DNA from 3 places in the Shuttleworthella sp. MSX8B genome. Region 2 is predicted to be linked to each of the others. Evidence: predicted binding sites of a transcription regulator. Region 2 holds the regulator's gene; each other region holds the start of a gene.
The links. Region 2 encodes Rex, which represses fermentation and respiration genes when NADH is low (regulators of the CRP and FNR family bind a similar motif). Its sites were predicted from a motif close to ATTGTTAANTANTTAACAAT; they were not measured.

Region 1 (10,481 bases), on a different contig from region 2:
GCATGGCAGCTTTGCCTCCAACACAGCCCTCTACAATTGCGATGTCCTCTTTTCCATCGGGACCCGGTTTAACGACCGGATCACAGGCAATCTGAAGGAATTCGTTCCCAGTGCCAAAATTGTGCATATCGATATTGACACGGCGTCCATCTCCAGAAATGTTGTCGTCGATGTCCCTGTGGTTTCAGACGCGAGTCTGGCCTTAGACCACCTTTTGGAGTGGGCCAAGCCCCTGGCCACGGATTCCTGGTTAGAGCAGATCAGGTCCTGGGATCAGGAACATCCCTTACAGATTGTCGGACGGGAGGGGAAAATGTCTCCCCAGACCATCATGGAGTCTATCAACAGGGAATTTACGGAGGGGATTTTTGTCGCGGACGTGGGCCAGCATCAGATGTGGGCCTATTCCTACATTGCGTTAAATGAGAAGAAGCGCATGTTTACCTCCGGGGGTTTGGGGACCATGGGCTTCGGCTTTCCGGCGGCGATCGGCGCCAGGATTGCCTGCCCTGATCAGAATGTCATCTGTCTGACCGGGGACGGGGGCTTTCAGATGAATATGCAGGAGATGGCGACGGCGGTTTTAGAGGACGCCCCTGTGATCGTGTGTATTTTTAACAACGGCTATCTCGGTATGGTCCGCCAGCAGCAGGAGTACATTTACGGCAAGAGATACGCAATTGTCAACTTAAATCACAGGGTACACGCGGACGAGACCCTTGCCGATCCTGACGGGGGCCCTTATGAGCCGGATTTTGTCAGGTGGGCAAAGGCCTATGGCGTGGAGGCGATCCGGGTGACCAAAGAGGAAGAGATCCTTCCCGCCTTAAAAAAGGCAAGGCAGACGCAGGAGGATGGGAAGCCTATGGTCATTGAATTTGTGATCGCCAGAGAGTACAACGCCCTGCCCATGGTCAAGGGGGGGCGTCCCATGACCGACATGATCCTGAAGTGAGGAGACAAGATGACAAGAGATATGAAGATGCGCTGGATTGCCCTCCTGGTCGAGAACCAGGTCGGGGTCCTGGCCAAGGTGTCGGGACTTCTGGCGGGCAAGTCCTATAACATGCAGAGTCTGACGGTCGGAACGACAGAGCACGAGGATGTGTCCCGCATGACCATCTCCGTGTTGGCTGACGATGTGACTTTTGAGCAGATCAAGAAGCAGTTTAACAGCATGGTTGAGGTCATTAAGGTCATGGATCTGACCCATGTGCCCCTTCACATGAAGGAAATCATGTATGTGACCCTGATCAAACTCAGCCCTCAGGATATGCAGTCGGCTTTTCAGATTGCCCGCGTCTTCAAGGTGGACATCAACGATATCGGCGAGGATTCGCTGATTTTGGAATGCCTGTTGACCGAGAAGAGCAACAATGAGCTGATCGCCCTTTTAAAGAGCAAGTTTCGCGGCAGACTGCATGTGGTCAGGGGCGGAGCGGTGGCCTGTGAGAGCATTTCCCATTCGCATAGGGTATAATGTCTGATGATCGGATCAGATGACAGGAGAGGGATTATGATTTACAGCAATTGGAAAACAAGAACGCTGGCAATGCTTCTGGCAGTCGGACTTGCGGTTAGCTCAGCTCCCCTTGTCAGGATACAGGTTCATGCCGAGAATTCTCTGGAAGACCTGAAGCAGGAGAAGAAAAAGGCCCAGGACAAGGTAAATGACGCCAGGTCCCAGGCAAATCAGGCGGTCGAAACCAAGCAGGGGCTGGAGGGACAGCTGTCCTCGCTGGCAGAAAAGATGCATTCGACGCAGCAGACGATCGATGATAACAATCAGAAGATCAGCAATCTGCAGGAGGAACTGGGACAGGCGCAGGCGCAGAAATCTGAGCGGCTTGCAGCTATGAAGCTGCGGATCCGCTATATGTATGAGCTTGGAGATACCAACGAGCTGATCAGTATCCTCTTTAGTTCCGAGAATTTCGCGGATTTTCTGGCCAAATTCAATTACACGGCCCAGCTGACTAAGTATGAGCAGAGGATGATTGGGGAACTGGAGAACCTTCAGAGGGAGATCGACGCCAAGTCGGCGGATCTCTCAGGGCAGCAGGACGCTCTGCAGGAGAATCAGACGAGATTATCCAGCCAGCGTGACGAATTAAACGGACTGCTTACCAATGCGTCCGATGACCTCAAGGCAAAGTACGCAGATCTGTCCGGGGCACAGAAGGAATTGGAGGACGCCAACAAGGCGGTTTCCGATATGCAGGAGGCCCTTTTGGCAGAGCAGAAGAGAAACGAGGCGAGAAAACTGGCTGAGGCCGAGCGGATTGCGCGTCAGGCAGAGGCCGATGCTGCTAAGGAAGGTCAAAAGCAGGAGAAGGGCCAGACCGGAGGAAAAAAGGATACGGATTCCGGGTCGGGCAGCGGCAAAACTTCAGATCAGGGAGGTTCTTCCGGCAAAACCGATTGGAAGACAACGCATGCCCAGGGACAGGCGGGAACGGAATACTGGGTAAAAGCGATGGGCTATTCGCAGCAGGACTTAGATGAGCTGACCAATATTATTTTCTGTGAAGCCGGGGGAGAGGGCTATCAGGTTCAGCTGGGCGTCGGCTCAGTGGTTCTCAACCGCGTTCGCAGCAGCTACTTCCCCAATTCTATCCACAGTGTTATTTTCGCTTCCGGACAGTTTGAACCGACCTGGATCCGGATGAAGGGGAGGTGGAACGACCAGGTTATGTTCCAGTATTTTTACGATCGGAGAGATTTGCTCTTGAGAACATCAAGAACGTACCAGACCTGTCGGCAGGCGGCCCTGGATGTCTTGAACGGGAAGAGAAACACCAATCTCTGCTTCTTCTGGGCGGTGTCAAATTCAAAACCGGTCGGATCTGTCATCATGGGAAAGACGGTCTTCTTTGGCCGTATTGTCCAGAACTCCTGAAGCGGATGTACTTTTGTGAAGTTTCTGATACAAATGTGTTTTTAAGAAGAAGTGTTTTGACAGGCCAGTCGTCTTCCAATTATTTTTGGGAGACAGCTGACCTGTCATAATTTATGCCAGAGGAATTGCCCCTTGTTTGGGTATTTTTCTTGTGTTATCCTCAAACAGTAAGCGAGGACTTTCTATTTTTTTTAACCCTTCTTGTTAAAAAAATAACAAGGCGGACATTGGATCTCACGAAGTCCAAATGCTTCCCGGAGAATGCTCTCGCAGACTGGAAACCCATGCAGGTAAGGAGAAAACTATGGCAAAGAAAGTTGTATTAGCAGGTGCTTGTCGTACAGCGATCGGCAAGATGGGGGGGGCTTTTGCCAAGACCTCGGCAGTGGATCTGGGAGCCATCGTCATCAAAGAGGCTTTAAAGAGAGCTGGCGTTGATCCCAAAATGGTTGACGAAGTGAAGATGGGATGCGTTATTCAGGCCGGCCTGGGACAGAATGTGGCCCGTCAGGCTTCCATCAAGGCAGGTATCCCCGTGGAGGTTCCCGCTCTGACGATGAATGTTGTATGCGGTTCCGGTCTTAAGTGCGTTGTCGAGGCTGCCAACATGATCAAGGCAGGTGAGGCTGATATTGTTGTTGCCGGAGGTATGGAGAATATGTCTATGGCCCCCTATGCCCTGCCCAATGCCCGCTTCGGCTATCGCATGAACAATGGAACTCTGGTGGACACGATGGTCAATGACGCTTTGACCGACGCCTTCAACCATTATCACATGATGATTACCGCTGAGAATGTCGCTGAGCAGTGGGGCCTGACCCGCGAGGAGCTGGACGCCTTTGCGGCCGAGTCCCAGCAGAAGGCTGAGAAGGCTATGGCCAACGGCGCATTCAAGGATGAGATTGTTCCTGTGACCCTTCATGACCGCAAGAAGGGCGATTATGTGATCGATACCGATGAAGGACCCCGTCCCGGCACAACCGCAGAGAGTCTGTCCAAGCTTCGCTGCTGCTCCGGCAAGGAGGGCGGTCTTGTGACGGCAGGAAATGCCTCCGGCATCAACGACGGTGCTGCGGCAATCGTGGTTATGAGTGAGGACAAGGCTAAGGAGCTCGGCGTCAAGAACATTCTGGCAGAGTATATCGGCGGCGCTATGGGCGGCGTTGATCCGACCATCATGGGTGTCGGACCTGTCGCAGCGGTTAAGAATGTCATGAAGAGAACCGGCATGACGGTTGACCAGATGGATATGATCGAGGCCAATGAGGCCTTTGCCGCCCAGTCGGTTGCAGTCGCAAGGGATCTTGGATTTGACATGTCCAAGGTGAACCCCAACGGCGGTGCGATTGCCCTTGGCCATCCCGTAGGGGCTTCCGGCGCCAGAATTCTGGTCACCCTGCTCCACGAGATGAATCATGACGCCAATGCCAAGACCGGACTGGCAACCCTTTGCATCGGCGGAGGCATGGGCTGCGCTGCCATCGTCAAGAAGTACGAGGCCTGAGCTGAATTTCTGCCGGGAGGGCAGAGGCGATGAGTCCTTTCGGCTCCTTGTTTCTTGACCAGTAAAAAAGATAACTTGTGGCTGTGAAAATGAAAGACACAGATGATATGCCGCGGATGTATTTGAATTCAGCTATGGCATAGAGTGCGATTCGTCTTGGCATTTCGCAGTCACTGATGTTTCAGATTGAGATTTATCTCAGGAGGATGACAAATGAAAATAGGCGTTATTGGTGCCGGTACCATGGGAAGTGGTATTGCGCAGGCATTTGCACAGACTGATGGATTCGAAGTGTATCTGACGGATATCAATAATGAATTCGCCGCCAATGGCAAGGCGAAGATTGAGAAGGGCCTGTCTAAGAGAGTCGCCAAGGGCAAGATGGACCAGGCGGCGGCAGACGCGATCCTGGCTAAGATCACGACCGGCACCAAGGATATCTGCACGGACGCGGATCTGATCATTGAGGCTGCCATTGAGAACATGGAGATCAAGCGCCAGACCTTTAAGGAGCTGCAGGAGATTGTCCCCGCTTCCTGCAAGTTTGCCACCAACACTTCTTCTCTGTCCATTACCGAGATCGGACAGGGATTGGACCGTCCTGTTATCGGGATGCATTTCTTCAATCCGGCTCCTGTTATGAAGCTGATTGAGGTAATCCAGGGCGGCAATACGCCGGATGAGCTTCGCAACTTCACTGTTGACGTAGCCAAGAGGATCGGCAAGACTCCGGTTCAGGTCAATGAGGCTCCGGGCTTCGTTGTCAACCGTATCTTAATCCCCATGATCAACGAGGCGGTCGGCATTTATGCGGACGGAGTCGCTTCTGTTGAGGATATTGATACCGCCATGCAGCTGGGCGCCAACCATCCCATGGGTCCTTTGGCTCTGGGCGATCTGATTGGTCTGGATGTCTGCCTGGCAATCATGGATGTTCTCTACAATGAAACCCATGACTCCAAGTACCGGGCACATGTTCTGCTCCGCAAGATGGTACGCGCCGGCAAGCTGGGAAGAAAGACCGGAATCGGTTTCTACGATTACAGCAAGTAAGATAAAGGATGAAGGAGATTATCCATGGATTTCACTTTAGATAAGAAACATGAGATGGCCCGCGAGCTCTTTAAGAACTTCGCCGAGAACGAGGTAAAGCCTCTGGCCAAGGATGTGGACGAAGAGGAGCGTTTCCCCCGTGAGACCATTGAGAAGATGGCCAAGGCCGGCTTTCTTGGAATCGCTGTTCCCAGAGAGTACGGTGGACAGGGCTGCGATCCCCTGACCTATGTCATGGCAATTGAGGAATTGGCCAAGGTCTGCGGCACCACCGCTGTTGCCCTGTCTGCTCATTCCTCCCTCTGCTGCGACCCCATCTTAAACTACGGGACCGAGGAGCAGAAGCAGAAGTTTCTGGTTCCCCTGGCTAAGGGGGAGAAGCTGGGCGCTTTCGCTTTGACCGAGCCCGGCGCAGGTACGGATGCCCAGGGAGCCCAGACCAAGGCGGTTGAAGTTGAGGACGGCTGGGTCTTAAATGGCTCCAAGTGCTTCATCACCAATGGTAAGGAAGCTGACATTTACATCATCATCGCTGTTACCGACATGGTTGAGGATAAGCGCGGCCGCTCCAAGAAGCTCTTCTCCGCATTCATTGTAGAGAAGGGAACGCCCGGCTTCACCTTCGGCACCAAGGAGAAGAAGATGGGAATCCGCGGCTCCGCCACCTACGAGCTGATCTTCCAGGACTGCAAGATTCCCAAGGAGAACCTGCTGGGCAGACGCGGCAAGGGCTTTCAGGAGGCAATGCACACATTAGACGGCGGCCGTATTGGTATCGCTGCCCAGGCACTGGGCTTAGGTGAGGGAGCGATTGACCGCACCGTTGCCTTCGTTATGGAGAGAAAGCAGTTCGGCCGTCCCATCGGCGCTTTCCAGAACACCCAGTTCCAGCTGGCTGATATGAAGACGCGCATGGATGCCGCCAAGTATCTGGTATACCGCGCTGCCTGTGCCAAGGCTGAGAAGTCAAGATTCTCCGAAGAGGCTGCCGAGGCCAAGCTCTTCGCCGCTGAGGCTGCCATGGATGTCACCACCAAGGCTGTTCAGCTGCACGGCGGTTACGGTTACACCAGAGAGTACGAGGTCGAGCGCATGATGCGCGACGCCAAGATCACCGAGATCTATGAGGGTACGTCTGAGGTGCAGAGGATGGTTATTTCTGCCGGCATGCTCGGATAAGCGGAACATTTGCAGAATTGAGATAGGAGTGTAGATACATGAAAATCGTTGTATGTATTAAGCAGGTTCCGGATACCAAGGGCGGCGTCGTATTCAATCCCGATGGAACCTTGAACAGAGCGGCCATGATGACCATTATGAATCCGGATGACAAGGCTGGCCTGGAGGCTGCCCTTCGCCTGAAGGATCAGTTTGGCGCTGAGGTTACCGTGCTGACCATGGGCCTTCCCAAGGCGGCGGACGCTCTTCGCGAGGCCCTGGCCATGGGCGCTGACAAGGCTGTCTTAGTGACGGATCGCTGCCTGGGCGGTGCTGATACCTGGGCGACTTCTTCCACCCTGGCGGCTGCCCTTCGCAATCTGGATTATGATATCATCTTCGCCGGTCGTCAGGCCATCGATGGAGATACCGCCCAGGTTGGCCCTCAGATTGCCGAGCATCTTGGTCTTCCCGTGATCAGCTATGCTGAGGAGGTGAAGGTCGAGGGAGATTCCATTGTTGTCAAGCGCCAGTATGAGGATCGCTACCACATGGTTAAGGCTAAGATGCCCGTTCTCATCACCGCTCTCTCAGAGCTCAATGAGCCCCGCTATATGACCCCCGCGGGGATCTGGGACGCTGTTGACGCTGAGATTACCACTTGGGGCAGAGCTGACCTGAAGGATCTGGATGATTCCAATATCGGTCTCGCGGGTTCTCCCACCAAGATCGCCCGCGCTTCCGACAAGGTTCGCAAGGGCGCCGGCGAGAAGGTTGAGCTGGATCCCAGCGCTTCCGTTGACTATGTCATGGATAAGCTGGTAACAAAGCACATTATCTAAGCAAAGAAAGTGGTGAAATAAATGGGTAAGACAGCTAACATTGAGGCCTACAAGGGCGTATATATCTACGCTCAGCAGGTCGACAACAAGATTTCAAATATTTCTCTGGAGCTTCTGGGCGAGGCCAGGAAGCTGGCGGCAGATTTGAACGAGGAAGTCACCGCAGTTTTGCTTGGATCTCATGTGGGAGATCTGACGGATAAACTGGGCGAGTACGGGGCTGACAAGGTAATTCTTGTCGATGATCCCAAGCTTGAGACCTATCGCACAGAGCCCTACGCGCAGGCCCTCGCGGCAGTGATTAAAGAATTTAAGCCGGAGATCTTCCTGGTTGGAGCGACTGCGATTGGCCGTGACCTTGGTCCTACCGTTTCCGCTCGTGTTGCGACCGGACTGACCGCGGACTGTACTTCTCTTGAGATTGGTGATTTTCCCATCAATCCTCCCGCAAATGGTGAGCAGAAGCACAATCAGCTCCTCATGACCCGTCCCGCCTTCGGCGGCAATACGATTGCTACCATCGCCTGTCCGGACAACCGTCCGCAGATGGCAACCGTTCGTCCCGGCGTTATGCAGAAGATCGCTCCTGAGGCCGGGCGCAGGGCGGAGGTCATTCCTTTCGACGCGCATATTGAGGAGAACGACCGCTTCGTTGAGATTCTTGACATCGTAAAGAGCGCCGCGCAGACGGTCGATATCCAGCAGGCCAAGATCCTTGTGTCCGGTGGCCGCGGCGTCGGCTCTCCCGAGAACTTCAAGATTCTTGAGGATCTGGCAAAGGCCCTGGGCGGAGAGGTTTCCTGCTCCCGCGCCGTTGTTGATTCCGGTTGGCAGCCCCATGACCTGCAGGTAGGCCAGACCGGCAAGACCGTTCGCCCCAATCTCTACTTCGCCATCGGTATCTCCGGAGCCATCCAGCACGTAGCCGGTATGGAGGAGTCGGATGTGATCATCGCCATCAATAAGGATCCGGACGCTCCCATCTTTGATGTGGCAAGCTACGGAATCGTCGGTGACTATCAGAAGATTGTTCCCGCGTTAACCGAGGCGATCAAGGCGGAAAAGGCCAAGAAGGCAGACTAAGTGAGTGCATCAGCACGAACGGGCATCTTGACCATCAATAAGCCAATTAAGCCCGATGCGAGGGCCGCATCTTGACCTTCAGGTCAAGATGACCGTCAATAAGCCAATTTGGTCCGATGCAAGGGCTGCATCTTGACCTTCAGGTCAAGATGATGGGTAATAAGCCAATTTGAGAAGTCCTCCGTTTCGGGGGACTTCTTTTGTTATAATGAGTTTCATGCAGACAATTACCGCTGAAAAACTAAGGGAGAAGCTGAGGAGATTAGTTGAGGTCGATGCCCTGGAAGCCGTGCGGGATCCGAATCGGATCAACCGCTACTATATTCCCTACATGATGAGTGATGGGGTCGAGGACTATCTGATTCTTGACATGGATCCGGCGCGATATACCGGCGAAGATGCCGATCGGCTGAAGGAGGACCTGCTGGTCTGGTCGGACATATGTCCTGCCGATTCTCTCGGAGGAGGTCAGAAAACGCAAGGGGCAGATGAGGGGGCAGGAACTGACCTGGAGACTGCCATCGCGCAGGCCCGGGAGTCCTGCAGCTACTACCAATACCATCGGATGGGCCACTACTGGGTCAGTGGCCAAGAGCACCTGCGTCGTCTGGTCTATCAGCTGGGGATCATTCATGAGAAAATGACCTATCTGGGCAGAGAGGCCATCAATGAGAGGGAGGCCGGACTGGTCGAATTGGCGGAGTTTGGGCCGCTCAGGCATTTCTCTCCCGTCCATGAAAACCCGGTTGAGTGGCATGTCAGCTCTTTGGGCGGAATCAGGGCAATGCAAAAGCTGGCAGCGGACTCCAGAGATGAGCGCCTCGGATGGCTCCTGTCTTCCTTTGAAAAGCTGCCGAGCAAAGAACTCAGGGAATATCTGATCGCTTATCTGGCCTCGGATCGGGGCTTTGCCTTCTGTCAGGAGTTACAGAGTCAGATTGAACTGGCTTCCAGGCCCTACGCGAGCAGACATTTTTCCAACCGGATTGAGACCTGGGCCCAGAAGGAGCGCAGGTGCATCGACATTTCTCTGAGAGAAGAGGGGCTGGTTGGCCGATTTCCTCACTATAAGAGTAAGGACGGCGAGCGCCGTATTGTCATCACAGAGGAAATGCCCTTTGCCATGGGACTTTTAGACGATAAGGATATGGCCTATCGCTTCTATCAGCAGGAAACCATACTCGAAGAGGGACATTTGAAGACGAAGTTAAGGAAGCTGGCGGAGAAGCGCTGATCAGAAGGGTATCAAATCGACAGGAAGCGAAAGCAGAGTACAAGAGAGAAGCGAATCATGAACATCATGGAAGTTGATACCGTCCGCCTGGACGAGAAAAAGAAGGCAGTTGTTATTATTGACCAGACCAGGCTGCCGGGGCGAATTGAATTCCTGGAGCTGAAAAATGCAGAAGAGATCTGGAGGGCGATCTACCTCCTGCAGGTGCGAGGGGCGCCGGCCATCGGAGTTTGCGCTGCTCTGGGACTCTATGTTCTCGCGGAGCAGATCAAAGAGGAGGATTATGAGGCCTTCTGGGCCAGGTTAAAGAAGGTATCCGATTATCTCAATTCCTCCAGACCGACGGCCGTGAACCTGTCCTGGGCCCTTGAGAGGATGGAGCGATGTCTGGAGATCTATCACTTTAATGGGGGAGAGGATGATCGGGCAGGATGGCTTTTTTGCCTGCATGAGGAAGCGCTCAAGATCTACGCGGAGGATATCGCAGTCTGCCGCAGACTGGGCGAATACGGGATGAGCCTGATCCGGGACGGGGACGGAATTCTGACCCACTGCAACGCAGGGAAGCTGGCGGCGGTTCGCTATGGGACAGCTACAGCGCCCATCTATGTGGGTATGGAGGCGGGGAATCACTACCGGGTCTTCTGTGATGAGACCCGTCCCCTCCTGCAGGGGGCACGTCTGACAGCTTTCGAGCTGCAGGCGGCA
Region 2 (10,481 bases):
CAGAGAGGCGACAGCGAAGGTCATGGCGATCCGATGATCGTGGCAGGTGACAATATCAGCCCCCCTGAGTGACGCGCCGCCGCAAATCACCATGCCGTCATCCGTACCTGTCACAGATACTCCCATGGCGGAAAGGTTTTTTACCATGGACTCAATGCGGTCGGACTCCTTGACGCGAAGCTCGTGGGCGTCGGCAATGGTGGTCTCACCCTCGGCACAGGCCGCCATGAGTGCGATGACGGGGATCTCATCGATCAGTCTTGGGATGATGGGGCCGTCAACTCTGGTGCCATGCAGCTCAGCAGAGCGGACGAAAAGATCCGCCACCGGCTCCTGCGAGACGGTGTGAGGATTGATTTCTTCAATGTCAGCCCCCATTGCCCTGGCAATATGCAAAATCCCGTCCCGGGTCGGATTGATGTTGACGTTTTCAATGATGATTTCCGAACCCGGGATGATCGAAGCTGCCGCAATCCAGTAGGCGGCGGAAGAGATATCTCCGGGCACATGGATCTTTTGGCCGGTCAGGTCTGGATTCGGGGATATGCTCACCGTCAGTCCGTCTTCGACCAGATCGGCGCCGAAGGCGCGGAGCATGCGCTCAGAGTGGTCTCTGGACTTGGCGGGCTCTGTCACAGAGGTCTTTCCCTGGGCGTAGAGTCCGGCCAAAAGGACAGAGGACTTGACCTGGGCAGAGGCCAGGGGAGAGAGATAGTCAATACCTCTCAGTGCGGAGGGCTCGATATCCAGGGGGGCGCAGCCGTCGTCCCTGCGCGATCTTATCCTGGCTCCCATGGCATGCAGAGGATCAATAATACGGGTCATAGGCCGTCTCTGAATCGAGGTGTCGCCAGTCAGAGAGGAGGGAAAGCTCTGCCCGGCCAGAATGCCGGACATGAGGCGGGCTGTGGTGCCGGAATTGCCCACATTCAGAATTTCTTTGGGCTGCTGCAGGCCGTGAAGGCCCCCGCCTAAGATACGGATGTGATCCCCATCCTGGATGATATCAACCCCCAGTTGACGAAAGCACGCGATGGAGGACCGGCAGTCCGCTCCATCTAAGAAGCCAAAGAGCTCCGTCATCCCCCGGGCGATAGAACCGAGCATGATCCCCCGGTGAGAGATGGACTTGTCTCCCGGAATTCTGATCCTGCCGTGAAGTGACTGTGGCATATCCTGTCCTTTCTCTCAGCGCCTGTGAATGGTGTAGTGATGGGCGGCGAGCAGCCGCATGGCCTGCTCCATGGCGTCCTCGTCGTAGAACTCGAGCTTTAATACGCCGTCCGAGAACTCGCGGTTGTGTACAATACCAATGTTGCGGATACTGATTCTGCCTGCGCTCAGGATGGATGCGACGGAGGCAATACCGCCGATCTCATCGATTAGATCGCAGTAGAATTCATAGATATCCGGGAGAGCGCCCTTGCCACGGATGGGGAGGGAGTCCCGGTATTCCTTGGCATCCGCGAAGAGCCTGCGGATCTGCTCCCCGTCCCCCGCGGCAATTCTCTCCCGGAACTGGTCCAGCTGCCTGCGATAAGCCTCGAAAAGGACAAGAATCTCATCCCGATTGGCCAGGCAGATATGCTCCCACATGAGAGGGGAGGAGGAGGAGATGCGGGTGATATCCCGAAAGCCGCCGGAGGCAATGGCCTTGAGCGTATTCTTATCATCGTCGGACGCCTGGACAAAGTTGACAAGAGACGCGGAGATGATATGGGGCAGGTGGGAAATGGCCGCAGTCGCGTGATCGTGCTCCCTGGGATCCATGAGCATGATTTTGGCGCCGAGGGACTTGATAAAGGAAGAAAATTCTCTGACCCGATCGGATCGGATATCGTCTGTGTGCGTGATCAGATAGTACGCGTTCTCAAGCAGATTGTCTTTGGCGTGTTCATAGCCGATCAACTCCGCCCCCGCCATAGGGTGGCCGCCGATGAAGTTGGAGCTTAAGCCCTCCTCGGTGACAGCCTTTCGGATCTGGCCCTTGACAGAGGAGACGTCCGTGATGATACTGTCGGCTTGAATCAGGTCCTTAAGCTGCCTTAAGTAGGAGATGTTCACACCGACCGGAGCGCAGAGAAAAATCAGGTCACACTGGCCGAAAGCAGAGAGGGGAAGGGCTTGTCCGTTGCGGATAATCCCCTCTTTATGGGCCATGGCAAGAGACGCGGCATTCGGATCATTGGCGATGATCTCGATTGTTGGGTGTTTTTTGCGAATGGTCTTGGCAATGGATCCTCCGATCAGACCCAGGCCCAGAAAACCGATCATTTGATAGCTCATGATTCTCTCCTTAACTTTACTTATCCTAGCAGAAAACCACATTCTCTTCTATATAGGACTTTCATAAGACTTTCCCCAGTCAGAGTTTTTCTGTCGGTAAAATATCAGATAATTTTCTGCTGATTTGCTTGTCTGTCTTTTGTTCATTCAATATAGACAAATTACATTGCGCAGGCGAAGAGAAATGAGTAAAATTTAACTATAAAATTTCAAATAAGGAGGGTGCTGTATGAGGGTTTTTACCAGTGATAAAATTCGCAACGTCGTTCTGCTGGGCCACGGAGGTTCCGGCAAAACCTCTCTGGCGGAGTCCATGGCCTACTTATCCGGTCTCAAGGACAAGGCGGGGAGCGTCGAGGCGGGCAATACCATCAGCGACTATGACGGGGTCGAAAAGAAGCATAAGTTTTCCGTGCACTTGTCCCTGTTGCCCCTGATCTGGGGGGAGACCAAGATCAATCTTTTAGATACTCCCGGCTACCCCGACTTTGTGGGAGAGGTAGAGGAGGCGGTCTCTGTCGCTGACGCCGCGGTTATCGTAGTCTCCGGGAAAAACGGAATTGAAGTCGGCACCAGGAAGGCCTGGAATCTCTGTGAGAAATATCACCTGCCAAGAATTATTTTCGTGACTGATATGGACATCGATGAGGCCTCTTACCGTCAGGTGATTGAAGACCTGCAGGCCCTCTACGGCAAGAAGATCGCCCCCTTCCACCTCCCCATCCGGGAGAACGGTCAATTCGTCGGATATGTCAACATTATCCAGCAGAAGGCAAAGCGCTGGAACGCGACCGGCGGCATTGACAAGATGGATGTGCCGGACTATTCCTACGAGAATCTGGACCAGTTCCGCGAGGTTCTTCTGGAAGCGGTTGCGGAGACCTCTGAGACCTACATGGACCGCTATTTCAACGGGGATACCTTCTCGGAGGATGAAATCCGTCAGGCCATGCGGGTCAGTGTGATTGACGGCTCTGTCGTTCCGGTCATGATGGGATCGAATCTGAATCACCGGGGGATGTACACTCTGATGGCGGACATCGTGAAATACCTCCCCTCACCGGACCGCAGATCCTGTGTGGGCATTGACCCGAAGACGAATGAAGCCTTTGAGGCCGACTACGACTTCTCCAAGCCCAAGAGCGCCTATGTGTTTAAGACCCTGGTAGATCCTTTTGTGGGACAGTACTCTATGATCAAGGTGAACTCCGGCGTCCTCAAGACAGATGATCTGCTCTACAACGCGGGCAGGGACAGAGAGGATAAGATCGGCAAGATCTATCTTTTGACCGGATCCAAGGCCCAGGAGGTTTCTGAGCTGCACGCCGGAGATATTGGGGCTTTAAGCAGGGTCGCCGACCTGTCCACAGGCGACAGTCTCTCGACAAGGGCGCATCCTGTCACCTATCTGCGTCCGGTCATCAGCAAGCCCTACTGTTATTTGGCCTATCAGGCAGAAAAGTCAGGAGATGATGACAAGCTGCAGCAGGCCCTGCAGAAGATAGCCAGAGAGGATCTGACCCTGCGCACGCAGGGCGATCCGGCGAATCATCAGTCGCTGATTTATGGGATTTCCAGAGCTCACCTGGAGCTGATTGCAGAGATTTTAGCGGATAAGTACAAGCTGACCATGCTTCTGGATAAGCCCCTGGTCGCTTACCGGGAGACCATTTTAGGCAAGTCCGACGTGGAGTATAAGCATAAGAAGCAGACGGGCGGACACGGCCAGTACGGACATGTCAAGATGACCTTTGAGCCATCCGGCGATCTGTCTGTTCCATTCGTCTTTGAGGAGAAGGTTGTGGGAGGATCTGTTCCCAAGAACTATTTTCCAGCTGTAGAGAAGGGGCTGGCTGAACGGGTTTTAGAGGGACCGCTTGCCGGCTACCCGATTTACGGAGTCAAGGCGACCCTCTATGACGGCTCCTACCATCCGGTTGATTCCTCCGAGGCGGCCTTTAAGACGGCAGCGTCCATGGCTATGAAGGAGGGCATCCTGCAGGCGAAGCCCATCCTCTTAGAGCCGATTGCCTCTCTTGAGGTCACCGTGGCGGATGAGCGCATCGGAGATGTGATGGGGGATTTGAACAAGCGAAGGGGAAGGGTTATGTCCCTGGATCCTGTCGAGGGAGGCTATCAGGTTGTCCGCGCGGAAGTACCCTATTCCGCCCTCTATGAGTATGGAACCAACCTGCGCTCTCTGACCTCAGGGGACGCGAGCTATTCCTACGAGTTCCTGCGCTATGATCCCTGCCCGGCCGACGTGCAGGAGGCGCAGATCAGCATCCGGTCGGCTCAAAATGCTTGAAAAAAGACTTCCCTGTGTTAAAATTTCTACAAGCGTTTGATGATCAGGCAGCCATTCGCTGCCTGATTTTTTTGAAGGAGACAGCTATGGCAAGAATTCAGATGACGACGCCTCTGGTGGAAATGGACGGCGATGAGATGACCAGAGTCCTCTGGAAGATGATCAAGGAGGAGTTGATCCTTCCCTATATTGAGCTCAAGTCGGATTACTACGATCTTGGCCTTGTCAACCGGGATCAGACCGACGATCAGGTCACCGTTGATTCCGCGAAAGCCAGTCTGAAGTACGGAGTTGCGGTCAAGTGCGCGACCATTACCCCCAATGCTGCCCGTGTCCAGGAGTATAAGCTCAAGCGGATGTACAAGAGCCCAAACGGAACGATTCGGGCGATTCTGGATGGAACCGTCTTTCGCGCTCCCATCCTGGTCAAGGGAATCAGCCCCAATGTCAGAAGCTGGAATAAGCCCATTACCATTGCCCGTCATGCCTATGGAGATGTCTACAAGGCCTCTGAGATGAAGATCCCTGGACCCGGCAGGGTGGAACTGGTCTATACCTCCTCAGACGGTCATGAAAAGCGGGCTTTGGTGCACGACTTTGACGGACCGGGTCTGGTGCAGGGACAGCATAATCTCATCGCCTCAATCGAGTCCTTTGCCAGAGCCTGCTTCACATTCGCTCTCGACAGGAGACAGGATCTGTGGTTCGCGACCAAGGACACCATCTCCAAGCAATACGACCACAGCTTTAAGGATATTTTTCAGTCAATTTATGACAGAGACTACAAGGAGGCCTTCGAACAGGCGGGGATTGAGTACTTCTACACCCTGATTGACGACGCGGTTGCCCGTGTCATGAAGTCGGAGGGAGGTTTTATCTGGGCCTGCAAAAACTACGACGGCGATGTCATGAGCGATATGGTCTCTTCCGCCTTTGGCTCTCTTGCCATGATGACCTCCGTATTGGTGTCCCCCGGGGGCATCTATGAGTACGAGGCTGCTCACGGAACCGTCCAGCGTCATTACTACAGATATCTGAAGGGAGAGGCCACCTCGACCAATCCCATCGCGACCATCTTCGCCTGGACCGGCGCTCTGAGAAAGAGGGGAGAACTGGATCATATTCCGGATCTGGTCGCGTATGCCGACCGGATGGAGGCGGCATCTTTGGCCACGATTGAATCAGGACAGATGACCGGAGACCTGGCGAGGATCACGGATCTTACGGATCCTCAGGTGCTCGACTCAAGGTCATTTATCCGGGCCATTCGAGCGAATTACGAGAAGCAGAACTGAGGAGTGTCTTCATGATCCTTTCCTGTCAGAATCTCTCCAAGTCCTTCGGAGAGGAAGTTATCCTGGACAGAGTCTCCTTTCAGATGGAAGCCGGCGAAAAATACGCGATCGTGGGCCCGAACGGCTGCGGCAAGTCGACTCTGCTCAAAATTATCGTCGGCCAGATGTCCGCGGACGGTGGAAATGTCACCTTTGCCAGAGAGGCAAGTCTTGGCTATCTGGCCCAGTATCAGAAGGACTCCCTGGAGGGGAGCGTACTGGATATCGTTTTGGACTCCTGCCGCGAGCTGATTGAAGAAGAAGACAAATTAAGAGCGATGGAAGCCGGGATGTCCCGGCTGAAGGGAGAGGAGTTAAACCGACTCCTAGAGGACTACCAGACGGCCTCCGAGTCCTTTGAGCGAAGGGGAGGGCTGACCTTTCGCTCCGAGGCGGCCGGTATTTTAAAGGGACTTGGCTTCGGTGAGGAGGACTTTGACAAGAGACCGGATCAGTTATCCGGCGGGCAGCTGACAAGGGTATTTTTAGCCAGGCTGCTCCTCTTAAAACCTGATCTTCTGATTCTTGACGAGCCCATTAATCACCTGGATTTGACTTCCATTCAGTGGCTGGAGACCTTCCTCGTCAATTATCGGGGAGGGCTTTTGATCGTGGCCCATGACCGCTATTTTTTAAACCGGATTGCGGACCATGTGCTTGATCTGTCGAATCACTCCTGTCACTGTTACAGGGGGGATTACAGCTCTTTTGTCGCCCAGAGGGAACTGATCATGGAAACCCGACGGCGGGAGTATGAGAGACAGCAGAAGGCGATTGAGCATCAGGAGGCTGTGATCGATAAGCTCAAACAGTTTAATCGGGAGAAATCGATCCGACGGGCGGAGAGTCGGCAGAAGGCCCTGGATAAGATGGAGACGGTGCAAGAGCCCCTGGAGGAAAGGCATGCGATGCGACTGGAGCTTGCGCCCGAGGAAGAATCCGGCAAAGACGTCCTTGAAATCGAGAACCTGTCTATGGGCTTTGGGGATCAGGAGCTCTTTTGCGGGCTGAACCTCTTGCTTCGGCGAGGGGAGCGGCTGGCGATACTGGGAGACAACGGCAGCGGTAAGACGACCCTGCTTAAGATCATCAACCAAAAGCTCACGGCCAGAACCGGACGGATCCGGCTCGGAGCCAGGGTCTTCATCGGTTATTATGATCAGGCGCAGCAGGAGCTGGATGATACCAAGACTCTCTTTGAAGAGATGTCGGACGCCTATCCCGGTCTGACCAACACCAGAATTCGAAATGTGCTCGCCGCCTTCCTCTTTACAGGAGACCAGGTCTACAAGAAGATTTCCTCTCTCTCCGGCGGGGAGCGGGGCCGCCTGTCACTGGCGAAACTGATGCTGTCCGGGGCCAATTTTCTGATTTTAGACGAGCCGACCAATCACCTGGATATGGAGTCTAAGGATATCTTAGAGCGGGCTTTAAACGCCTATCAGGGAACCCTTCTCTATGTCTCCCATGACCGCTACTTTGTCAACCGTACGGCGAGCCGAATCCTGGAGCTGGAAGAGGGGCATTTTACAGAGTATCTAGGCAATTATGATTACTTTCTGGCCAAGAAGCAGGAGCTGCAGGGAGAGAATCACAGCGGCCGCGGGCAGGCAGATTCTTCCGCTGACGATTCCGGGGACAGCACTAAGGAGGGTGGCAGGTCAGATTGGGCCGAGCAGAAGAAGCTGGCCGCCGCCCGGCGAAAGCTGGAAAATTCCAGGGCCAAATTGGAGGAGGAGATCTCCGGCAAGGAGGAGCGGGTGATAGAGATCATGCGGCTCTTTGAGGATCCGGACATCGCGTGCAACTCCGCCAGACTCAATGAGCTCTCTGCTGAGCAGGAGAGACTTCAGAATCAGATCGACAGCCTCTATGAGGCCTGGGCCTCCTTAGATGAGGATTGAGAGGAAGAAGAATGGAGAAGAAGACGATTTCCCCGGCGGTGATCCGCCGGCTTCCAAGATATTATCGCTATCTGGGGGAACTGCTGGATCAGGAGGTGGAGGGTATATCCTCCTATGAGCTCTCCAAGCGGATGCACTCAACGGCATCGCAGATCCGGCAGGATCTCAATAATTTTGATAACTTTGGTCATCTGGGTTACGGATATAATGTCAAGAATCTGCGCGACAAAATCGGAGAGATTCTTGGACTGGACCAGTCCCGCAATCTGATTGTGATCGGGGCAGGCCACCTCGGGCAGGCCATCGCCAACTATGCTCAATTCGAGCGCATGGGCTTTACCCTGACCGGTCTCTTCGATATCAATCCCGACCTGGCGGGAAAAGAGGTGCGCGGCATTCCAATTCTGATGCTGGATGATTTAGACCGCTTTGCCCTGGAACACAGGGTTGACATTGCGGCCTTAACCATTCCCAAAAGTGCCGCGCAATCTGTCGCCAGGCGGCTGACAGGACTGGGCGTTCCCGCAATCTGGAATTTTGCCCATGTGGATCTGGAGGTGGGAGAGAAGACGGTTGTGGAAAATGTCCACCTGTCCGATTCTCTCATGGAGCTCTCCTACAATTTGATGAGCCGCAGTCGAGATTCGAAATGAGCAGGTAAGGGGTGAAAATACGCGGCATGAAGAGAATATATACGGTCAGTCAGGCCAGAGAGGCCGATGTCAGAACCAGTCAATTGCATAAAATCCCCGGGCTTGTTCTGATGGAGCGGGCTGCCCTGTCAGTTTCGGACTATATTGAGGACAAATACGCAAAGCGGACGCGTATTTTATGTCTGGCGGGGACAGGAAACAATGGGGGAGACGCCATGGCTCTCTGCCGCATTCTCTTTGTCAGGGGCTTTGATGTCAGCTACTGCCTCCTGGGGCCGGAGTCCAGGCTGAGTGAGTCGGCGAAGATCCAGTACCAGTCCCTGCTCAGCTACGGTCTGTCTTCTCTGGCTGTCGAAGAGACTGATTTTAAGAGCTTTGACCTGATTGTCGACGGAATTTTTGGAATCGGTCTCTCCAGGGATATTCAACATCCTCTTGCCGAGCTGATCGGGGAGGTCAACGCATCGGGCAGGCCGGTAATCGCCATGGACATTCCATCCGGTCTGAACGCGGACACAGGCGCTGTTATGGGAGCCTGCATCCGGGCGAGCGAGACCTTCAGCTTTCAGTTTTTAAAGCCCGGGATTCTGCTGGGGCAGGGAAGAAGCGTTTGCGGACGGGTGCATCTGCCCGAGATCGGCATCGACGCGATCGAGACAGGCGCCACCCTTCCCGTTTGTCTGGCTCTGGAGAGAGAAGATCTGGATGGATTTCTTACTGACAGGGACGCGACCGGGAACAAGGGAAGCTTCGGCAAGGTTTTGGTCGTCGCCGGATCAGAGGAGATCTGCGGCGCCGCGGTCCTGTCCTCTCAGGCGGCCCTGCTCTCAGGAGCCGGGATGGTTCGCGTATATACGCATGAGAAGAACCGGACAGTGATTGGAACTGCCTTTCCGGAGGCCCTGATCACGACCTATGGGAATTCGTGGAGCAGGGACGAGATCAAAGAGGCTATGGATTGGGCCGACAGTATTTTGATCGGGCCTGGGATAGGAAGGTCCGATCTGGCGCGGGAAATGCTCGACTTCGTCCTGTCCGACCCGGCGCTTCCCGCGGTGATCGATGCCGATGCCTTAAATCTGCTCTCTGAGGAGCCCAACTGCCTCTTAAAGCCCCATGGCAAGTGGATTCTGACCCCACATATGGGGGAGATGGCCCGGCTGACAGGGAAAGGTATTTCATGGCTCAAAGAGCACGCGCTGGAAGCGGCGGAGACATTTGCCCGAGATTACCAGGTAGATCTGATTCTCAAGGACGCGACAACAGTCACTGCCCTTCCCTGCGGAAGGACCTATCTCAACAGCAGCGGAAACAGCGGCATGGCGACGGCCGGAAGCGGTGACGTTTTGGCCGGCTTGTGCGCCGGCTATCTGGCTCAGAAGAAAAATCCTGAGGAGGTTGCCGCATACGCCGTCTTCATCCACGGTATGGCCGGGGATCTGGCTGCAGCCAAAAAGGGAAAAGGGGCCATGATCGCCGGAGATATATTGGAGGCTTTGCCCCAGATCACAAGGGATGGCGGGGCAATGGCCCCAGTTTGATAAAGAGGTTTTCTATGGATCACAAGCGAGTTTGGATGGATATTGATTTGGATGCCGTGCGGGCCAACGTGGACGCCATGTTCGATCGCATGCGGCCGGACTGCCGGATGATGGCTGTCGTAAAGGCAGACGCCTACGGGCATGGGGCGCGGGAGATTGCCGCTCTTCTGGAGCCGGATCAGCGGGTTTTCGGCTATGCTGTCGCCACCGTGGACGAGGCCTATGAGCTGCGCCGCCATCAGATTTCAAAGCCGATTTTGATTCTGGGCTACAGCTTTCCGGAGGAATATCCGGCGATGGTTCGGCTGGGAATACGGCCAGCGATTTTTTCCTATGAGTCAGCGCTTGCTTTTGACCGGGCGGCTTCTCAGGCGGGGATGATTGCCCCTGTCCACATCAAGATCGATACAGGGATGAGCAGGATCGGCTTTCAGGTCAACGAGGAAGACCTGTCG
Region 3 (10,481 bases), on a different contig from region 2:
TTAAGAGGAGCCCCCGTCAAGAGTTCATAGGCCTCAAGATACTTGTCAATGGTCTTGGAGATAACATCATCGGGAAGCAAGTAATCGCTCTTGGGATTGGCCTTGAGCCAGTCTCTGACATACTGCTTGTCAAAGGAGGGCTGACTCTGCCCCGGCTGATACCCCTCTAAGGGCCAGAAGCGGGAGGAGTCAGGGGTTAACATCTCGTCGGCAAGGACAAGCTCGCCATTCTCGTCAAGGCCGAACTCAAACTTGGTATCGGCAATGATGATCCCCCTGGTCAGAGCGTAATCCGCACACTTTTTGTAGAGAGCCAGAGTGTAGTCCCTGATCTTTGCGGCATAAGCTTCCCCCTTGCCCGGGTAGAGTTTCTCCAGGATCTCGACAGACTTCTCATAGGGAATATTCTCGTCGTGAAGACCGTACTGAGCCTTAGTGGAAGGGGTATAAATAGGCTCAGGGAGCTTATCGGACTCCTTTAAGCCCTCGGGAAGCCTGATCCCGCAGACCATGCCATTCTCCTTGTAGGAGGCCCAGCCGGAACCGGTGATATAGCCGCGGACGATGCACTCAATGGGGAGCATGGTCAGCTTCTTGCACTTCATGACACGGCCGGCGAATTCGGGTTTATGGAAAAAAGCAGGCATATCCGCCGTATCGGTGGAGAGCATATGATTTTTTACAATGTCAGAGCTGTAATCAAACCAGAACTTGGACATCTGGGTTAAGACGGCCCCTTTGCCTGTGATCTTATTCTTTAAGATCACGTCGAAGGCTGAGATGCGGTCGGTAGCGTACATAATTATGCTGTCGCCGTTGTCGTATACCTCACGAACCTTGCCCTCCATCATAGGCTTTAACTCGCTCATTGCTTCCTCCTCGCGCAGATCCGCGCTCTTTATGTCAACCGATTACGCGGATATTATAGCAGTCTTGCGCGAGTATTTATCAGTCAATGTCCCTATATTAGAAATCGTAATAGGTGTGATAAGGCAAAGGCCAAAGCTTTAATCTTGGATCAATCAAGTGACTCAAAGACGACTCTCTCCCGGTCATTTAACTGAAACACCAGCATAAACTCCATTCTGTTTTGGGTCTCTTCGAAGTCTTTAATTGACTGGATCTGTTCTTCCGATAAGCCATCTCCCTCCAGCAGATCTGACACATCTTCCTCATGGTCTTTGATCCTCTCAATTTTTAGAATATCATGGCAATGACAGATCAAGTTATAATTTTTCTCTCCGACAGATTTCCTCAGCCGATCCAGCTGGCAGCCGTCAAGCTGGTAAATGGACGAATATGTTGTTTTGATAAAGCGATCACCAAAGCGATGATTGAAAGAAACAAACTCAATCTGATCCAAATTCCTTTTGGGTGAAAAAAGTGACTTTACCGTATAAAACTCTATCCCTCCTCCCCTGGGACCTCTGTCATGAATTTTTTTAATGATGACAGAGTCAAAAACCGGAAACACGGATACTTTCCAGTTTTCTCTTACACTATGATCAACATCTATATTTCTGAGGCAATTGAGTGCTGTGAGCAAGAGTAGGAAACAAACGATGATCAAAGTACATATCCTGCTTTTTTTCATCATTTTACCGCCCATCTTTCACACTCCATAACGACACAAAAAGTTCCCCGTCTAAAAAAATGATATTCTCATCACTTTGGCCTGTAAATTGTTGATCTTTACAAAAATCGCAATCACAAATTGGCTATTTTTCAAGATACAGGTCAGATATAAAATGAAATAATCAACACACAGAACGATTCGTACTCAATAAACAGACAAACACACTTTGCGAGCACACTATCATGTATAGCGAAAAGAGCGAGACGGTTGCATCCAGCTGTCTCGCTCTTCATCCGTAACAGTAAAATCTATACAGAGCATACATCCGATAGAATTGCCCTGCCTTGACCCTCAGACTCTTTCTGTATTTTTTTCATCAATCTGCAATTTACTTGCGCACCAGAAGAGACTGACCTGTCATCTCAGCCGGCTTTTCCATCCCCATCAGCTCAATCAGGGTTGGGATAATATCGCAAAGCTTCCCGCCCTCTTTGAGACCATAAGCCGGGTCCGCATTGACCAGAATAAAGGGAACCGGATTGGTCGTATGCGCTGTATGGGGCTGCTTGGTGTCATAATCGATCATCTTCTCACAGTTGCCGTGATCGGCGCAGATAAACATGGTGCCGTCAACAGATTTCAGGGCCTCAACCGCCCTGCCGACACAGGTGTCCACTGTCTCAACCGCCTTGACCGCAGCCGGAATCACACCGGTATGACCAACCATATCCGGATTGGCGAAATTGATGACAATGACGTCATACTTGCCAGACCTGATGGCATTGCAGAGTTTGTCACAGACCTCGGGAGCGGACATCTCCGGCTGCAGGTCATAGGTGGCAACCTTGGGACTCTTGACCAGGATACGGTCCTCCCCCTCATTCGGCTCCTCGACACCCCCGTTGAAGAAGAAGGTGACGTGGGCGTACTTCTCCGTCTCGGCGATCCTGGCCTGGGTCATCTTGTGATCCGCCAGATACTGACCGAAGGTATTGGCAATCGACTCTTTCTTAAAAGCAACCAGCTTGTTGGGGATGGTCTCGTCATAGTCCGTGAAGACAACAAAGGTCGTCTTGATTCTCTCGCCACGGTCAAAGCCGTCAAAAGTATCCGCACAGAAAGCCCTGGTCATCTCGCGGGCGCGATCGGGGCGGAAGTTGAAATAAATGACAGAGTCACCATTTTTAACCGTAGCCGCCTCCTGCCCCTCCGGAATGATTGCGGTCGGAATGACAAACTCATCATTGACATCCGCGGCATAGGAAGCCTCCAGGGCTTCGGACGCGGACTTGGCGACATTGCCGTCAGCCGCGGTCAGCACCTTATAGGCCTTCTCGACGCGATCCCAGCGATTGTCCCGATCCATGGCGTAATAACGGCCGGACAAAGAGGCAATGCGGCCGACGCCGATCTTTGCCATATCCGCCTCCAAATCCTTGATAAAGCCAAGAGCAGAGGTGGGAGGCGTATCTCTTCCATCCAGAAAGGCATGGACGTAAACCTTGAAAACGCCCTCTTTTTTTGCCATCTCAAGAAGCCCGGTCAGATGTCCAAGATAGGAGTGCACTCCTCCCGTAGAGACGAGCCCAAAGAGATGAACCGATCCGTCATTTGCCTTTGCACTGTCAAAAGCCTTGAGCAGCTCTTCATTCCTGAAAAAGTCGCCGTCCTCGATCGCCTTGGAAATCCTGGTCAGCTCCTGGTAGACGATCCGGCCGGCCCCCATATTCATGTGGCCGACCTCCGAATTGCCCATCTGACCGTCCGGAAGACCCACGGCCAGCCCGGAAGCATAGCCCAGCTGATAGGGGCAATTGGCCATCAAATCATCCAGAACAGGCGTATTCGCCATCTTTACCGCATTCCCCTCGGTCTTATCTGTAATACCGAAGCCATCCATGATTAATAAAACAATTGGTTTCTTTGCCATTTCAAACCTCTTTCTGCTGCAGAGTCCAAAGAAATAACCCGGCACATTATAGCATAATTTTTCACCGGGCTGCGTTTTTGCCATCAGAAAGAGCCGCACAGAGATCAGATGAAGGACGGCTCACAAGCCCATGCCCCATCTTATCTGTACGACCCTTTGCTTCCTGTGAAATCTACCGGCAGTTTGATTCCCTGGACAGATTACTTATTGTAGTTGACGATGCTGGCAAACTCCTCGGTCAGAGAAGCGCCGCCGATCAAGCCGCCGTCGATGTTGGGCTTGGCCAGAAGCTCCTTGCAGTTGGCAGCCTTCATGGAGCCGCCATACTGAATCCGGATCTTGTCTGCGGTGTCCTGGTCATAGATCTCAGCGATGGTCTGACGGATCGCTGCGCAGACCTCTTCCGCCTGGTCGCTGGTCGCTGTCCTTCCGGTACCGATGGCCCAGATGGGCTCATAGGCAATGACCATGGAGGCAGCCTGATCAGCGCTCACCCCCTGCAGGTCAGATTTGATCTGCAGCCGGATCCAGTCAAGCGTCACTCCGGACTCTCTTTGCTCCAGGCTCTCGCCGCAGCAGAGAATGGGAGTCAGGCCATGCTCAAATGCCTTCAGAACCTTCTTGTTGAGGAAGGCGTCGTCCTCCTTGAAGTAGTCTCTTCTCTCGGAGTGGCCGATGATGACATAGCTCACACCGGCGTCCACAAGCATGGCGGGAGCAATCTCTCCGGTGTAGGCCCCCTTCTCCTCGATGTACATGTTCTCAGCGCCGACCTTGACATTGGTCCCCTTGACCGCCTCGACGACCGGGACGATATCCACCGCCGGAACACAATAGACCACATCCGCGTCCGCACCGGCGACGAGGGGCTTTAAGGTCTCAACCAGCTCCAGCGCCTGGCTGGGGGTCTGGTTCATCTTCCAGTTGCCTGCGATAATCTTACGTCTGCTCATTTGAATCACCCTTTTCTATTATTCCTTGTCATCCGCTGCCGCAACGCCGGGGAGCTCCTTGCCCTCAAGGAACTCAAGGGACGCGCCGCCGCCGGTCGAGATATGACTCATCTTGTCTCCCAGTCCCATCTGATTGACCGCTGCCGCGGAGTCTCCGCCGCCAATGATTGTGGTCGCGTCAGATTCCGCCATGGCCTTGGCAACGGCTAAGGTACCGGCTGCCAGAGTCGGGTTCTCGAAAATACCCATGGGGCCATTCCAGACTACCGTCTTGGCCTCACTGACAGTCCTGGCATAGAGTTCCTGGGTCTTGGGCCCGATATCTGCCCCCTCGCGATCCGCGGGCATGTGATCCGTATCCACAAGTATCGTCTCGATGGGAGCGTCGATGGGATCCGGGAACGCCTTAATGGTGTTGGCATCCAGGGGAAGAAGCAGCTTCTTGCCCATCTTCTTCGCCTTCTCCATCATCTCCTTACAGTAGTCGATCTTGGACTCATCCAGCATGGAGATCCCGATCTCCTTGCCCTGAGCCTTGAGGAAGGTATAGGCCATTCCGCCGCCGATAATAAGCGTGTCGCACTTGTCAAGGAGATTGCTGATGACATTGAGCTTGTCCGCAACCTTGGCTCCGCCTAAGATGGCGACAAAGGGGCGCACCGGATTCTCTACGGCATTGCCAAGGAAATTGATCTCCTTCTCCATCAGATAGCCGACAACGCAATCGCCCTTGATATACTTTGTGACGCCGACATTGGAGCAGTGAGCCCTGTGAGCGGTCCCAAAAGCGTCATTGACAAAAACATCCGCCAGAGACGCCAGGTCCTCAGAGAAAGCATCCCCGTTCTTGGTCTCCTCCGGGCGGAATCTGGTGTTCTCCAGAAGGACTACATCTCCGTCCGCCATCGACGCAACCGCCTTGCGGGCATTTTCTCCGACGACCTCGGGATCCGGGGCGAATGTGACAGGCTGACCGAGCAGCTCAGACAGCTTTTTGGCGACAGGCGCAAGGCTCTTGGTCTTCTTGTCCTCTTCCGTCTTCACCTTGCCCAGATGAGAGCAGAGGATTACCTTTCCTCCATCGGCAACCAGCTTCTTAATGGTGGGGAGAGCCGCAACTAGGCGGTTGATATCCGTGATCTCCATCCCCTTCATGGGAACGTTGAAATCACAGCGAACCAGAACTCTCTTCCCCTTGACCGAAATATCGTCAACGGTCTTCTTATTTAAACCCATGCTTCTTTCCTCCAAAATATGATGATTACAGCGCACAAGCATCTATCGGCTCTAAAGAAAAGGGGATCCGGCCCAAAGCCGGACCCCCGTAAGGCCTAAGTTAATGCGTTACTTGTTCAGGAACTTAGCGAAGTACTTGATCGTTCTGCACATGTTAGAGGTGAAGGAATTCTCGTTATCATACCAGGAGACAACCTGTACCTCAGAGTTGCCATCTTCCATCTCTACAACAGAAGTCTGTGTCGCGTCAAAGAGAGATCCATAGGTCATGCCCACAATATCGCTGGAGACGATCTGATCCTCATTGTAACCGAAGGACTCGTCAGAAGCGGCCTTCATTGCGGCGTTGATCTGATCGACGGTAACCTTGCCCTTGACAACAGCAGTAAGAATGGTGGTTGAACCGGTGGGGACGGGCACACGCTGAGCGGATCCGATCAGCTTGCCGTTGAGCTCGGGAACAACCAGGCCGATTGCCTTGGCGGCGCCGGTGGAGTTGGGGACAATATTGACAGCGGCAGCACGGGAACGACGGAAGTTGCCCTTGCGCTGAGGACCGTCGAGGATCATCTGATCGCCGGTGTAAGCGTGAATGGTAACCATGATACCGGACTGGATGGCAGCCAGGTCATTCAGGGCCTTTGCCATGGGAGCCAGGCAGTTGGTGGTGCAGGATGCCGCGGAGATGATATGGTCATCCGCAGTCAGGGTCTCGTGATTGGTATTATAAACAATGGTCTTTAAGTCGTTGCCTGCCGGAGCGGAGATAACAACCTTCTTGGCGCCCGCATCGATATGAGCCTGCGCTTTATCCTTAGAGGTGTAGAATCCGGTGCACTCAAGAACAACATCGACATCGAGCTTTCCCCAGGGAAGATTGTGAGCGTCAGCTTCCTTGTAAATCTCGATCTCATGACCGTCCACCGTGATGGAATGGTCAGAGCTGCTAACGGTATCTGCCTTGGCGTAACGACCCTGTGAAGAATCGTACTTCAGAAGATATGCGAGCATCTCGGGAGAGGTCAGATCGTTGATTGCGACGATATCAAAACCCTCAGCCTGGAACATCTGTCTGAACGCAAGACGACCGATACGGCCGAATCCATTAATTGCTACTCTTACTGCCATTTTGTCTCCTCCTAATGTAGAAACTTATGTCGTACAAACATGGTTTGTAACCGATTTTTATTGTAGCGAAAGCAAGGGAGCATTGCAAGCCTGTCGGCCGACTTTGTTAATTTCTTAACAAGATTTCAGCTGGTCTCACTCACAGGATAAATATGATCCCGGTCAAAACAGATTTTTCCGTATGGTTATCAATCTCTCTTCCCATACGATATGATAAGGGCAGTTACCATTCTGATTCAGGGCAATGGAATGCCCGCGAAAGATACATTTCATTGCTGCAGGGAGGATTTAAAAGATGAATGCAAAGATTCTCTACGACTGCCATATGCACACAAACTTCTCCGGTGATTCTGAGGCCCCCATGGAAGAAATGGTCCGTACCGCCAGAAAAAAGGAACTGGCCGGCATTACATTTACCGATCACCTGGACTTAGATTACCGCGAGAATCCCGGCCTCTTCGACCTGGATCTGAAATCCTACACAGAGTCCGTTCGAGCCATGCAGACCAAATACAATGACGATGGCTTCCATATCTACTACGGAATTGAACTGGGCCTGCAGCCCCACCTGGCAGAGCGTCATGCCCGTCTGCTGGCCCGGTACCCGTTCGACTATGTAATTGGTTCCACCCACGTGGTCGATGGATATGATCCCTACTATCCCCTTTATTTTGAGAAGTTCGGTGTTCAAGAGGGCTTAAGGCGCTATTACCGGATGATCCTTGAGAACATCCGTGCCTTTCCCCTCTTCGACTCCCTGGGACACTTGGATTACATCCTTCGCTATCTTTCCCCGCTCCCCGAAGAGCTGACATATAAGCCTGACGGCTCCCCTTACGGAAATGCAGATTTCATGGCAGAAATCGACGCCATATTACTTGAACTGATCTCAAGAGGAATTGCCCTGGAGCTCAATACGGGTTCCTACCGCAAGGGCCGGCTGGATCCCAATCCCGAGCGTATGGTTCTAAAGCGCTACTATGAACTCGGCGGCAGGAAGATCACCCTGGGGGCTGATGCCCACACCCCGGAGCATATCGCTCTCGGCTTTACCGAGATCCCCGCCGGATATCCCCTGAATCAGAAAGAGCACTTTTCCTCGGCCCTGTCTCTGTTAAAAGAGACGGGCTTTGACTCCTATCTTATTTTTGACGGGAGAAGGCCCCGGAAAATCCCCCTCAAAAAAGCTCGGTCTGAAGGAAAGTAAATCCCATCAAAGCCTCCAGGCGCAGGGTCTTGCCCGCCAAACGTAGGTCCTTGTCTTCAGGCGCAAAGCCTTGTCTTCAATCGCAGAGCTTCACCTTCAATCGCAGTGTCTTACGGCATTTTCACCCGGATCTTTTTCCAAGGATCTTTGTCCACCCTCAAAGTTCTCAAAAAGAGAGCCCTCGACGATCAATTTCTCTGAGCGTCGAGGGCTCTCTTCTTTCTTTTGTTAATACCGGATACAAGCCTTGCTTACTGTGTATCCAACGTCACCTTCGTGGACCCGTCCGCGTGCTCAAACCCTGCCAGCTCAGGGTGCTCGCGCTTCTCCTTCGTGTAGTTCTCATAGGAGGGCTTCTTATGCTTTTGGCTGGCCCATACCTGGTCCGCGGCAGCCTTCCACTCCCTGGCATAGGGATCGCACTTGGCGCAGAGCTCCTCGGCGGACTCCGGAGCCTCCGCATTGGTCTGATGAGCGCCGGTCGTAGCGACCATGGCTCTTAATTGCTGCGGATTCTCCAGCATGGGGCAGGGACGCAGATGGTTGCGGTTGAATGGCTGTCCCTCATGATATGCGGTAAAGAGCTTGCCCTGAAGCATTTCCAGGATGCTGTTGTCATGGATATTGCTGTCGGAGAAATGGATGAAAACACAGGGCTCCGCGTCACCATTGGCATTGATGTGGAAGTAATTGCGGCCGCCCGCAATGCATCCGCCCACATATTCCCCGTCGTTCTGGAAGTCCATGGGGAAGAACTGGGCATCAGACTCAGGTCCGCGAATGGACCGGATCTTTGTGATCATGGCCTTTCTCTGTTCAACCGTTGGCAGCAGGGAGGTGACGGCATTCTGTCCCACCGGCATATAGTGGAAGTAGAAGCCGAACCTGGCCCCCTTGTCGGCAATAAAGTCGATGAATTTGTCATCGGTAACCGCCTCAATATTCTGCCTGGTGTAGCAAATGGACGTCCCGTAGACGATCCCGTACTCCTTGAGCAGGTTCATGGCCTTCATGACGGCGTCATAGTGTCCCAGGCCTCTCCGGGAATCATTGGTATCGGGCGTCCCCTCAATGGAGAGCATAAAGGTGATATTGCCCAGCTCCTGCACCTTCTTGCAGACCTCCTCGTCGATCAGGGTGGAGTTGGAATAAATGCCGAAAAAGCAGTCATTGTGCTTTTCTGCCAGCTTTAAAATATCGTTCTTGCGAACCATGGGCTCACCGCCCGTCATCATATAGAGGTAGGTGCCCAGCTCCTTCCCCTGACTGACAATCTTATCCATATCCTCGAAGGACAGGTTATGCTTGTGTCCGTAGGTGCCGGACCAGCAGCCGACGCAGTGCATATTGCAGGCGTCCGTAGGATCGAAGAGGATGAGCCAGGGGATGTTGCAGTGGTATTTCTCACGGTTGGCACGAATGGTCTTGGTCCCGCGGAAGAAGGCCTCATAGCCCAGATTTAAGAGCATCTTCTTGGCATAGTTCGGATTGGTCTCATCGATCACCCGGTTTAAGAACTTGACCCAGCGGTTTTCCGGATTGCTCAGGTATTTTCGAATCCGGTTCATGGTCTCGGGGTTGGAGTCCTTCCAGAATTTCTCCGCCATGTCTACCAGCTTCAGATAGGTCTCGGTGCGATCTTCCTTCTTGCTCAAATTTTTCCAGAATGCATCAAGCATGACAGAGAAAGCCTGCCGCTCTGCCGCATGGGAGAGGTTGTTCATAATGGACGCCATGGATACCTCCTAAAATAGGGTCTTCTTCTCTTACTTTGCTGTTGATTATATTGAGTCAGGCCGATGATGTCTCTATACAAAGTCCGAAATTTGTCGCAATCCTCCCTGTATTCAGCTCTCCCGGCTTTTTAGTCTCTTTTTCCTCAGGCGAGGATCGAACCGCACGAGGCCTTTTGAAGACCGGGCTGTTCTCCTCTTTTTCCTCAGGTGAGAATCGTTCCTCCGCCGGCGACAAATTCTCCCTGGTACAAAACAAGCGCCTGCCCGGGAGTGACGGCCCTGACCTTTCGGGAAAAGGCCAGGCGGATCCGCTCCTGTTCAACTGCCTCAATACGGCACATACAGCCGGGATCCGAATAGCGGATCTTGGCGAGATACTCCTCTCCAGGCTGAAAAGCTTCAACAGCCATATGGTTGACATTCTCAAAGGTCAAATGGTCCGTAAAGACCCCCTCCTTCGATGTCAGAACAACTTCATTGCTGCCGGGGCGAATCTCCTTTACGAAGAGGGGGCTGTCCCAGGAAATTCCCAGGCCCTTGCGCTGTCCGATGGTATAGTGGCTGATTCCCTGATGTCTTCCGATGACCCTTCCGTCCTCCAGAACGAAATTCCCCGGCTCCGGAATACGGTCCGGGGCCTCCCTCTCTAAAAAGGAGGCATAATCGTGATCCGGAATAAAACAGATATCCTCCGAGTCCGCCTTGTGGGCCACCG

Region 1: HMPREF1508_RS05760 (acetyl-CoA C-acetyltransferase) is a predicted target of Rex. The motif match lies at 3,100-3,119, and genes of this name have one in related genera.
Region 3: gap (type I glyceraldehyde-3-phosphate dehydrogenase) is a predicted target of Rex. The motif match lies at 6,926-6,945, and genes of this name have one in related genera.

What each region holds. Positions count from the first base shown of each region.
Region 1 is NZ_JAQT01000022.1:13,440-23,920, forward strand. Features, by position in the region: gene ilvB (biosynthetic-type acetolactate synthase large subunit) at 1-955, shown strand, start outside; gene ilvN (acetolactate synthase small subunit) at 965-1,480, shown strand; gene HMPREF1508_RS05755 (cell wall hydrolase) at 1,517-2,899, shown strand; gene HMPREF1508_RS05760 (acetyl-CoA C-acetyltransferase) at 3,204-4,403, shown strand; gene HMPREF1508_RS05765 (3-hydroxyacyl-CoA dehydrogenase NAD-binding domain-containing protein) at 4,617-5,456, shown strand; gene HMPREF1508_RS05770 (acyl-CoA dehydrogenase) at 5,481-6,635, shown strand; gene HMPREF1508_RS05775 (electron transfer flavoprotein subunit beta/FixA family protein) at 6,674-7,456, shown strand; gene HMPREF1508_RS05780 (electron transfer flavoprotein subunit alpha/FixB family protein) at 7,478-8,539, shown strand; gene HMPREF1508_RS05785 (DUF3878 family protein) at 8,757-9,773, shown strand; gene mtnA (S-methyl-5-thioribose-1-phosphate isomerase) at 9,831-10,481, shown strand, end outside.
Region 2 is NZ_JAQT01000009.1:100,453-110,933, reverse strand. Features, by position in the region: gene aroA (3-phosphoshikimate 1-carboxyvinyltransferase) at 1-1,173, opposite strand, end outside; gene HMPREF1508_RS01740 (prephenate dehydrogenase) at 1,189-2,286, opposite strand; gene HMPREF1508_RS01735 (elongation factor G) at 2,516-4,594, shown strand; gene HMPREF1508_RS01730 (NADP-dependent isocitrate dehydrogenase) at 4,681-5,889, shown strand; gene HMPREF1508_RS01725 (ABC-F family ATP-binding cassette domain-containing protein) at 5,901-7,832, shown strand; gene HMPREF1508_RS01720 (redox-sensing transcriptional repressor Rex) at 7,844-8,485, shown strand; gene HMPREF1508_RS01715 (bifunctional ADP-dependent NAD(P)H-hydrate dehydratase/NAD(P)H-hydrate epimerase) at 8,512-10,026, shown strand; gene alr (alanine racemase) at 10,041-10,481, shown strand, end outside.
Region 3 is NZ_JAQT01000030.1:46,466-56,946, reverse strand. Features, by position in the region: gene HMPREF1508_RS07305 (phosphoribosylaminoimidazolesuccinocarboxamide synthase) at 1-869, opposite strand, end outside; gene HMPREF1508_RS07300 (hypothetical protein) at 1,019-1,609, opposite strand; gene gpmI (2,3-bisphosphoglycerate-independent phosphoglycerate mutase) at 1,965-3,506, opposite strand; gene tpiA (triose-phosphate isomerase) at 3,707-4,459, opposite strand; gene HMPREF1508_RS07285 (phosphoglycerate kinase) at 4,478-5,695, opposite strand; gene gap (type I glyceraldehyde-3-phosphate dehydrogenase) at 5,804-6,823, opposite strand; gene HMPREF1508_RS07275 (histidinol-phosphatase HisJ family protein) at 7,119-8,030, shown strand; gene HMPREF1508_RS07270 (radical SAM protein) at 8,282-9,766, opposite strand; gene mnmA (tRNA 2-thiouridine(34) synthase MnmA) at 9,970-10,481, opposite strand, start outside.